DNA from 2 places in the Streptococcus sp. 20925_1_22 genome. Region 1 is predicted to be linked to the other one. Evidence: predicted binding sites of a transcription regulator. Region 1 holds the regulator's gene; the other holds the start of a gene.
The links. Region 1 encodes Rex, which represses fermentation and respiration genes when NADH is low (regulators of the CRP and FNR family bind a similar motif). Its sites were predicted from a motif close to TTGTGAANTANTTCACAA; they were not measured.

Region 1 (5,090 bases):
TTCACTATCCCACTCTTTGCCAAACACTACTGCAACATGGGGCTTACTGGCGATGATGTCGTTGTCGTCAGCCCTAAAAACTCTGGTGTAAAACGCGCCCGCAATCTGGCTGAATATCTGGATGCTCCTATCGCTATCATTGACTATGGCGAAGATGAGGCGGGTCGCTCTGAGGGATATATCATTGGAGATGTCGAGGGCAAGAAAGCTATTCTTATTGACGACATTTTAAATACCGGTCGGACTTTCTCTGAAGCAGCTAAAATTGTCTGTCGCGAAGGCGCAGTCGAAATCTATGCTGTATCCAGTCATGGTCTCTTTGCGGATAAAGCTGCGGAATTGCTAGATAATTCTCCTATCAGGGAAATTCTTGTAACTGACTCTGTTGATACCAAAGAAAAAACACCTAAGAATCTCCACTACATTACAGCAAGTGAACTGATTGGTGATGCCATTGTCCGCATCCAAGAAAGAAAACCAGTCAGCCCACTCTTTGCCTATCAAAAGAAATAAGGTAATCGGAGTGATTTATTTAGATAATGCCGCTACAACTGCTTTGTCGCCCGCTGCAATTCAAGTAATGACCAAAACTATGACTGTCTTCGGAAATCCTTCCAGTACGCATAGCCATGGTCGAGAAGCTAGTAAACTCCTTAGACAGGCGCGTGAAGATATTGCTCAAGCCCTGCATACTCAAAGCAATAAGATTCTTTTTACTTCAGGCGGCACTGAAAGCAATAATACTGCTATCAAAGGCTATGCCCTTCGTCACCAGAACCGAGGAAAGCATATTGTGACCACTGCTATTGAACACCATGCTGTCTTAGAAGTGGTGGAGTACTTAGTAGACAAATTCGGCTTTGAAGCTACTTTTGTTCAGCCGGTGGATGGTCAGATTCGAGCGGAGGATATTAAAAAGGCACTTAGACCTGACACTATTCTTGTGTCCGTCATGGCGGTTAATAACGAGACGGGTGCTGTCCTTCCTATTAAGGAAATTGGTGAATTACTGCAAGAACATCCTGCTGCTTTTCACGTTGATGCCGTTCAAGCAATTGGTAAACTTCCCATCTACCCAGACGAGCTAGGGATTGACTTTCTATCTGCTTCAGCGCATAAGTTTCATGGTCCCAAAGGTGTTGGCTTCCTTTATGCCAAGAAGATGGATTTTGACAATTTCATGCACGGTGGTGACCAGGAAGAAAAGCACCGGGCTGGAACTGAAAATCTAATCTCTATCACAGGCATGGCGGCGGCTCTGTCAGAGAGCATGGAACATCTAGAGGGAAATCTAGAGCATGCGCAAGACTTAAAAAACAGCTTACTTGCTGACTTATCGGACATTGACTTTTACTTAAATGAAAGTCAGCCCAGCTTGCCTTACGTCATCAATTTGGGATTTCCCAATCAAAAAAATGACCTGCTTCTACTTCAAATGGATTTAAATGGCTTTTCCATTTCAACAGGCTCAGCCTGCACGGCCGGAGCTATACAACCCAGTCATGTCTTGCAAGCTATGTATGGCAAGGATTCCAACCGCTTGTATGAGTCCATTCGGATCAGTACTTCGGACCAGACGACTCTGCAAGAGATTCAATCATTTACAAAGAAATTAAAAGAAATTTTAGGAGGATAAGATGGCCTTTCAAACATCTGTTAGCTTAGCAAACTGTGAATATACCTATTCACTTCACCCAAATGTCAAGAAATTTACCTTGCGCGACAATACATTCGCTGAAAGCAAGGTTGGCAACTACGAACTCTCTCGTCTGCTGGAATCTGTTCCCAACAGCGGAAATGGTTTTCTGCTGAAAATAATTGTCAATAAAGATTTAAATGGTTTCAAAATCAACATCACTGAAAAATCAGGCCTGCGCTTGGTCAATATTTTCAAATCAGAAGACAATCACATTATCCAGCAAAAATTTTATTTCTTGATGGATAGCTTGGTTGAAAGAAATATTTTTGAAAAGACACCACAATAAGCAAGATTCTCGCAATTTTGCTTTTTTGGTTTAGACTCTTTAAAAGACCAAACAAGCTTGACTCCTACTTAGAACGCTTGAAAATATCAAATGACTAATCGAACTCAAAGAAAGGATTAACGATGGTTGAACTGACCTATTTGGACTCATATAAGGTGAAACGAACACTTACCTATGAAGACTTCGACGAATTTCTTCTAGCCTTCTCTGGCTGCGTCACAGTTCCTGACTCTCTCAAAGTACTTTCCATAACTTACAATGAGCACCAACTGCCTTTTACAGGGCTAATTGGGGACTTGTATCGCCAGATGTACCAGTTAGACTTGACTCCCTACCAGGACTAAGTTTTTCAACGCTACTATTCCCAGCAATTACTAATTTTCTTTTTTATAAATCAAACATCCTTAATTAGTTGATTTTTTCACAAACTTCCTATAAAATAGAATTAGAAAGGTTGTGATTTTGTGAAAACTGAAAAAAATACTACAATTCCCCGAGCAACTGCTAAGAGACTGTCGCTCTACTATCGTATTTTTAAACGGTTTAATGCTGAGAAGATTGAAAAAGCAAACTCCAAGCAAATTGCAGAAGCCATTGGTATTGACTCTGCTACCGTCAGACGAGATTTTTCTTATTTCGGTGAACTTGGCCGCAGAGGATTTGGTTATGATGTCAAGAAATTGATGAACTTTTTTGCTGACCTCTTAAACGACAATGCTATTACCAATGTCATGATTGTTGGCGTTGGTAATATGGGACGTGCTCTGCTACACTATCGTTTTCATGAGCGCAATAAAATGAAGGTTGTAATGGCTTTTGACATAGATGACCATCCAGAAGTTGGCAGCACAACCAGCGATGGGATTCCTATCTATGGAATTTCCCAAATCAAAGAAAAAATACAGTCAGGAAATGTGCAAACTGCCATCCTAACTGTACCTAGCGTAAAAGCTCAAGAAGTTGCATCAATCTTAGTTCAGGCTGGTGTCAAGGGCATTCTCTGCTTTTCACCAGTAAATCTATCCCTACCTAAGGACGTGGTCGTTCAGTATGTTGACCTGACTAGCGAACTGCAGACTCTGCTCTACTTCATGAGAAAAAATGAACATTAATTTGAAAGAGGTATTTAACACTCAATGAGTAAACCAATTATTGGAATAACCGGAAATGAAAGAGAAATCCCAGACGATCACTTCATCCATATGAGCTATACGGCGACAGGATTCGTTGAGGGAGTTAAAGAAGTTGGCGGAATTCCAATGATTTTGCCAATTGGTGATGAAGAAATGGCAAAACAGTATGTTTCCATTGTTGACAAATTAATCATCACAGGCGGTCAGAATGTATGTCCCCAGTTCTATGGAGAAGAAAAAGCCATTGACAGCAATGATTATCTACTCAAACGGGACATTTTTGAATTAGCTTTAATCAAGGAAGCCCGCCGTCAAAATAAACCAATCTTCACTGTCTGCCGCGGAACCCAACTTTATAATGTCGCACTGGGTGGTACTCTTCATCAAGACATTGAAGATCATTGGCAAGACAGCTCTGCTGAGTACACAACTCAAAGCATGGTGACCAAGAACGGCTCTATTCTGCACGAAATCTATGGCCCTGCATCTGAAATCAACTCTTTCCATCATCAAAGTATCAAGGATTTAGCGGCCGGACTAGAAGTCATCGCCTATGATCCGCGCGATAAGATTATTGAAGCCATCACTTCTACTGACGGCAGTCCTTTCCTTGGCGTCCAATGGCACCCAGAGTTCTTGTTTGGCTCCAGAGAAGGAGACTTAGCTCTGTTTGATTATGTTGTCAATATTCTTTAAAATCCTCTATTCCTAGAAAAACCTCTTTTCAACACGAATAGAAGTTTTTTATATTCAAGTAAATCAAATTATATCATATCTGTCTCCTCTCGGTAGCTATAGTAGTTGGACTTGGACACAATCAAATGATCTAAAAGAACCAAGCCCATCATCTCACAAGCTTCTTTCATATGCTGGGTCACTTCATCATCGTTTCTGCTAGGGACGACTGAGCCTGATGGATGATTGTGTACCAGTATAATAGATGTCGCCAGGTGCTTGAGAGCGTAGTGGAGAATTTCTCTCGGCTCAGCAATGCTTCTGCTTACAGTCCCCATGAAAATAGTCTGCTGGTGCAAGATTTGATTTTGACTATTAAGATAAATAGCAACCAAGCACTCCTGCCTCATGTCTCCTAGCTCTTGCTGCATCTTCTGTGCTAATTTTTGACTGCCCATAATCTGCTCTTTCTGCAGAACCTCTGCTCGGTTAATCCGACGCCCTAATTCGATAATGGCCTGCAGCTCCACAGCCTTAATCGGACCGATTCCAGAAATAGTCTGCAATTCCTGCAAAGTTAAATACTTAAGATCGTTCAAACTGGAAATAGATGATAAAATTCTTTGAGAAACTTGAAAAACAGTTTCTTTTTTGTTGCCTGTCCTGAGAAAGATTGATAGGAGCTCCTGGTTACTGAGTTTTTCAGCTCCTTCTCTCATTAAACGCTCCCGTGGCATTATGCTAATATCATCTTGAAATGAAATACTATACATAGAAACCTCCTTACCTTATAATTCGGAAAAAGAGTTAAAATCAGCAAGAATTGATACAAAAAATCTTTCATTCAGAACAAATTTTAGATAAAAAAACACTCCAAAAGTTAACGTTCTTCCTAACCTTTGGAGTGAAATTTTTTTAGTTTTTTGTCTTTAAATCTGCATTTGATTATAGGACTTACTGAAAGATTCAAGAACTTCCTTAGGAGCCTTATCATACTCGACAGAACCTTCTAATGTTCCCTTGACAATAGTCCGGTTGGTTGCCGCGGCATCCTCACAGGTAACCAAAGTAATCTCTGTAACACCTTCAGTATCCTCAATCAGGTCCGTTCGATCTGGAGTTACCGTTTCGACACTGGTGATTACATAAGTATAGACTTGCTCTTTATCGGTGATATAGATTTTCATACCAGCCTTAGCACGATCCAGTGGGGAAAAGAGCATGTTACTAGCCCCGGTGATGCCAAAGACATGGTGGCTAGCCAAGGCATAATTTCCCTGCCCCATCTGCTGAGTCT
Region 2 (5,090 bases), on a different contig from region 1:
AGAATGAACAGCTTTTGGCTTGTCTGACAGAGGTCTTGGCGAAAGAGGCTCCTTATGACTAAGGTAATCGTGTCCTGTCCAGGTTCCTGCGGTGAATTATTTCAAGGTTTAGTAGGAGAGCAGGAGGTCCTGCTCTCCTATGGGATTGAGAAGCGCAGTCGAGTGAGATTGGACGGGGCTTCGTCTCTCGCAAGGCAAGCCCAAGGTGAAAAGGTAAGGCGAGCTCTGGAGCTCCTGCCTGAGTCCAATGATTTCTCTTTTGTTCAGGAGTCAGACCTGCCTATCAGCAAGGGTTATTCTAGCAGCACAGCTGATATGATTAGCTGCCTGCAGGCAGCTGCTCTGGGACAAAAGCAGCCTCTAAAGGCGGCAGATTTGACGCGTCTCTGTGCCAAGATTGAGCCTACTGACTCGGTGGCTTTTGCGGACTGGACGGTCATTAATCCCCTGACTGGTCAAGTTGTCTGGCAGACAGACTGGCGACCGGAGCTCTATGTTTATATCTTGGAGCCTGTGGAGATGGTGACAACTCTTGACTTGGTTCGGATGAAGGACAGTCCTAGCTATCCGGCTGCGGAATCTCAAGACTTGCTTCCTCTCTTTCAGGAGGCTTGTCAGGAGAAAAGCTTGGAACAAATTGGCCATTTAGCGAGCTATAGTGCTTTGTTGAACAACCAACGGCTACCCAAGCCCTATCTGAAAGAATTACTGAATTTGGTAAAAGAACACCAGTGTTTAGGCCTCAATGTTGCACATAGTGGTACATTGGTTGGTTTGTTGCTGAGCAGGGAACAGCTAGAAGTCTTGCCTAAGCTAGAGGCTGAACTAGCTCGCTCAGCCAGTGGGGCTTATTATCAGACTCGGACTTTGAGCAGGATTATTTTTGAAGGGGTGCAGCCGGTCAGGGAGGAGATAGACTAGTTTGAAAGACTTAGAAAAAATTATTGAGCAGATTCTTCCGATAGATAAAGACAAGCTTCAAGAAGGCCAGTGCTATTGTGATCAGCTAGGAAAGCCGCCGGGCTCCTTGGGAAAGCTTGAGACCATCTATGCTCGCTTGTATGCCATGTTTTCTGGTCCCATTGATTTGGATAAGAAGATTGTTCTCGTCTATGTGGCAGATAATGGCATTGTGGCTGAAGGCGTTTCTGCCAACCCTCAAGAAACTACTTATACTGTTGCTCGCAATATTCTAGCAGGGAAATCAGGCTTGTGTGCTATTTCCAAACATGCAGGTTCAGACATCTGTCTGGTAGATATTGGCTGCAAGAAGGATATCTTTGAGGAAAATAAGGACAAGGTCTGTCATGGGACGCGTAATATGCTTGTGGATCCAGCCATGACTCGCGAGAAGGCCATAGCGGCAATTCTAGTCGGCTACAAGAAGACAGAGGCCTTGATTAAAGACGGCTATCGTCTCTTTGGAACAGGAGAAATGGGGATTGGCAACACCACCACCTCAGCTGCTGTTATTGCTGCAGTTCTCGGTCTTAAAGCAGAAGACGTCACAGGCTATGGAGCTGGTCTGACTCAGGATATGAAGGCTCATAAAACGGCTGTTATCCAGCAGTGTTTGGATTGCCACGCTCCTTATGGAGATATTCTGGATCTGACCGCTAAGCTTGGTGGGCTGGATATGCTGGCTATGGCAGGCACTCATCTTGCCTGTGCCCGCTATCAGCTGCCATGTGTAGTGGATGGCCTTATCTCTCTGACGGGGCTTCTGATTGCCCATCAGCTGACTCCTCATGTCTTGGACTATACCTTTGCTTCCCATGCTTCGACGGAGCCTGCTTACAGACTGGTCAGTGACTTTCTAGGACTGGAGCCTATGCTTTTGCTGGATATGCGGCTAGGTGAAGGCTCGGGCTGTCCTTTGGCTTTCTTTCTGCTGGAAAATGCTGTTTACACCATGGAGCACATGCCAACCTTTGCAGAAGGCAGCTTGAAAGAAGAAGATTATGTTGATATTCGCAAAAATGTGACTTAAAGGAGGAAAAATATGCAACTCTATACAAAAACAGGTGACAAGGGCTTGACCAAGCTAGTTGGCGGTCAAAGTGTCGCCAAGGATGCAGAACGGGTTAATGCTTACGGAACTATTGATGAGCTGAACTCTTGGATTGGTTATACTATTACCAAGCTGAACAAGGATGATAAGCTGAGAGATGAGCTACTCCAGCTGCAGCATTATCTCTTTGACTGTGGTTCAGACCTCTCTACTCCTAAGGGAGTTTACCCTTATAAGGTCGATCAGCAGCTGATTGACTGGATTGAGGAGAGGATTGATACCTACGCAGAAATTCCACCAGCTTTGGAAAGGTTTATCCTGCCGGGCGGTGACGAGATTGCTTCCATGATTCATGTGGCTCGGACCATTGCAAGACGGGCAGAGCGTCATATCGTAGGGGCTATGTGGACTACAGAAATTAACAATAATGTCCTGATTTTTGTCAACCGTCTATCAGATTACTTCTTTGCCTTGGCTCGAGTAATCAACTTTACTAAAAATCAAGAAGACATCGCCTATGAAAGAGGTGCTAAGGTCTTCCACAATATCACCAAGGCAGATGTTGAGCGTTGGGCAAGCAAACGCCAGTGACAAAAAGAAACAGAAAAAGTTCTGTCTTTCCAAATTGACTTTACCAAGTCTTGGAAGGACAGAACTTATTTTGATTTTCTAAAAAAAGAAAGCCGCCTATACATCATTGTATCTTTATGCTAAGCTTCGTTGATTAGCACTAGCTTTCCAATTATTGACTCTGCTCCTTTGCAGAAAGACAAGTGAAACCTCATCTTTAGAAAATTAACGTACTTAAACGTAGAGTCAATAATGGAAACTAAGCTAAAATGTTTGTTCCAAACTGACATCACTACCTTACATCGAGGCATGAAATCTACTAAAATTTAAGAATAAAGACCTGACTTAAAGCTGAAAAGCTTATCACAGTGGCGGGACCGCGCTGGATTTGCACCAGACTTCCATATCCTTAAAAGTACTAAAATCAATTTCCTAGTAACTAGATTGTAACACCTTTCACAGGGAATTACAAGGAAAATGAACTAAATTTTAATAAAAATTTAATTCTTCAAATAAGCTTGGCTTTGTAAGGGGATGCGGCACTAAAAACTTCTTATATTAATGACTTTTTTATTGCCATGAAAGCGCTTTTGTGTTATAATTCAATATAGTACAAAGGGGTACTGAAGATAAATAAGCAATGAAGCTATATGAAAATGCTGTGACATGTGTAGGGGAGCAGTCTTATTTTCATATAGTTTCTTTTTGTTTAAAAACAGATACAACAGAAAGGAGAAAAGATGTATAAGATTTCCTATAAGACTGAATTGCATGTGGGCAAGGGCGCTCTGCAGCAATTAAGCCATTATAAAAACGAGCATATTTTAGTCGTTGCCGATCCTTTTTTGAAGACATCTGGCACGCTGGATGCTATTTTAGCCAACTTTGATGACAGCAATGACATTGTTGTTTTCACAGATATTGTGCCTGATCCGCCAATCGAAACGGTTGTAGCTGGTATCAAGAGTGCAGGAGACAGACCAATCAGCATTGTGCTTTCCATTGGTGGCGGCTCTGCTATTGATGCTTCCAAGGCTATGTATTATTTTGCCAAGAAGCAAGGTGCCTTCTCAGAGGCTATTCTAATTGCCATTCCGACGACAAGCGGAACTGGATCTGAAGTAACGTCCTTTTCTGTCATCACGGATGCAGAGAGAGGTACCAAATATCCTTTAGTGACCAAAGAAATCCTTCCGGATGTAGCTATCTTAGATGCGGATTTGGTTCTGTCACTTCCTGGTAACATAACGGCTGACACTGGAATGGATGTACTGACCCATGCCATTGAAGCTTATGTATCGACCAAGGCTACGGACTTCTCTGATGCCTTGGCTGAAAAGGCAATCAAGCTAGTCTTTGAATACCTACCTAAAGCCTACAAAAATGGTCAGGATGTAGAAGCGCGTGAAAAGATGCATGCAGCATCCACTCTGGCAGGTATGGCCTTTAACACAGCTTCCTTGGGGATCAATCACAGTCTGGCACATGCGGCAGGAGCTAAGTTCCATGTACCTCATGGTCGTTTAAATAGTATTTTAATGCCCCATGTCATTCAGTATAATGCTGGTATCGAATTCAACAATCGGAACCGGCAGGCGACAGACAAGACTGTAGCGAGCCGCTATCAGGATATTGCCAAACTACTGGGATATAGTGCTTCAAGCCCTGTGTCAGGAGTAAGACAGCTGGTTGAAGCCATCAAGAAATTGCAAAGAAAACTAGAGATGCCAACTTCTCTAAGAGAATATGGTGTGAAAGCAGATGCTTTTGCTCAGTACAAGGTAGAAATTTCAGAAGCTGCTCTACATGATGGCTGTACTCCGACTAACCCTCGCGTCCCTACGGCAGAAGAACTGCTTAAAGTATTAGAGAAAGCGTTTTAATCCTCTGAATTGCTGTTATGCCAAAATTATTGTATAATAATTAAGAGCATGCAGTACACTTCTGAACGTTTAAAATCATGAAGAAGGTTTACTAAATTGGAAGAAAAACAAAGAATGATACAGGAATACGTTCCTGGGAAACAAGTGACCCTGGCGCACCTTATCGCAAATCCTGATGAAGTCATTTTTGAAAAATTGGGATTGCAGGCAGAAATCAAGGATGCGATTGGAATCTTGACGATCACTCCGAGTGAAGCGGCTATCATTGCGGTTGATATTGCGACCAAGGCTGCGGATGTTCAAGTTGGTTTTGTGGATCGTTTCAGCGGCTCTGTCGTGATGACAGGTGACGTTTCTTCTGTTGAGGCAGCTCTCATTGCCGTTTTACAAGGTCTGGAAGAGATTTTGGGCTTCTCCAGCACTGTCGTAACGCGGACATAAAAAATCAAACTGTCGAGGGGAAGTATGAAGGGCAGAATACTAATTGTTGATGATGATCCAATTGTAAGATTAGATATCCGAAATATATTAGAAGCAGCTGATTATGAAGTGGTGGCTGAGGCATCCGATGGCTTTGAGGCTATTGATTTGTGTCAGAAATATCGTTGTGACTTGGTCATGATGGA

Region 2: O3621_RS07660 (1-propanol dehydrogenase PduQ) is a predicted target of Rex. The motif match lies at 3,172-3,189, and genes of this name have one in related genera.

What each region holds. Positions count from the first base shown of each region.
Region 1 covers NZ_JAPVYE010000003.1:53,264-58,353, reverse strand. Annotated here, with positions in the region: gene O3621_RS04730 (ribose-phosphate diphosphokinase) at 1-513, shown strand, start outside; gene O3621_RS04725 (cysteine desulfurase family protein) at 524-1,636, shown strand; gene O3621_RS04720 (DUF1831 domain-containing protein) at 1,638-1,985, shown strand; gene O3621_RS04715 (DUF4649 family protein) at 2,108-2,329, shown strand; gene O3621_RS04710 (redox-sensing transcriptional repressor Rex) at 2,450-3,097, shown strand; gene O3621_RS04705 (gamma-glutamyl-gamma-aminobutyrate hydrolase family protein) at 3,122-3,814, shown strand; gene radC (DNA repair protein RadC) at 3,883-4,566, opposite strand; gene O3621_RS04695 (class A sortase) at 4,723-5,090, opposite strand, start outside.
Region 2 covers NZ_JAPVYE010000004.1:336,267-341,356, forward strand. Annotated here, with positions in the region: gene cobD (threonine-phosphate decarboxylase CobD) at 1-62, shown strand, start outside; gene O3621_RS07645 (kinase) at 55-921, shown strand; gene cobT (nicotinate-nucleotide--dimethylbenzimidazole phosphoribosyltransferase) at 923-1,990, shown strand; gene O3621_RS07655 (cob(I)yrinic acid a,c-diamide adenosyltransferase) at 2,003-2,602, shown strand; adenosylcobalamin (AdoCbl) riboswitch at 2,863-3,011, opposite strand; gene O3621_RS07660 (1-propanol dehydrogenase PduQ) at 3,322-4,464, shown strand; gene O3621_RS07665 (BMC domain-containing protein) at 4,561-4,905, shown strand; gene O3621_RS07670 (ANTAR domain-containing response regulator) at 4,930-5,090, shown strand, end outside.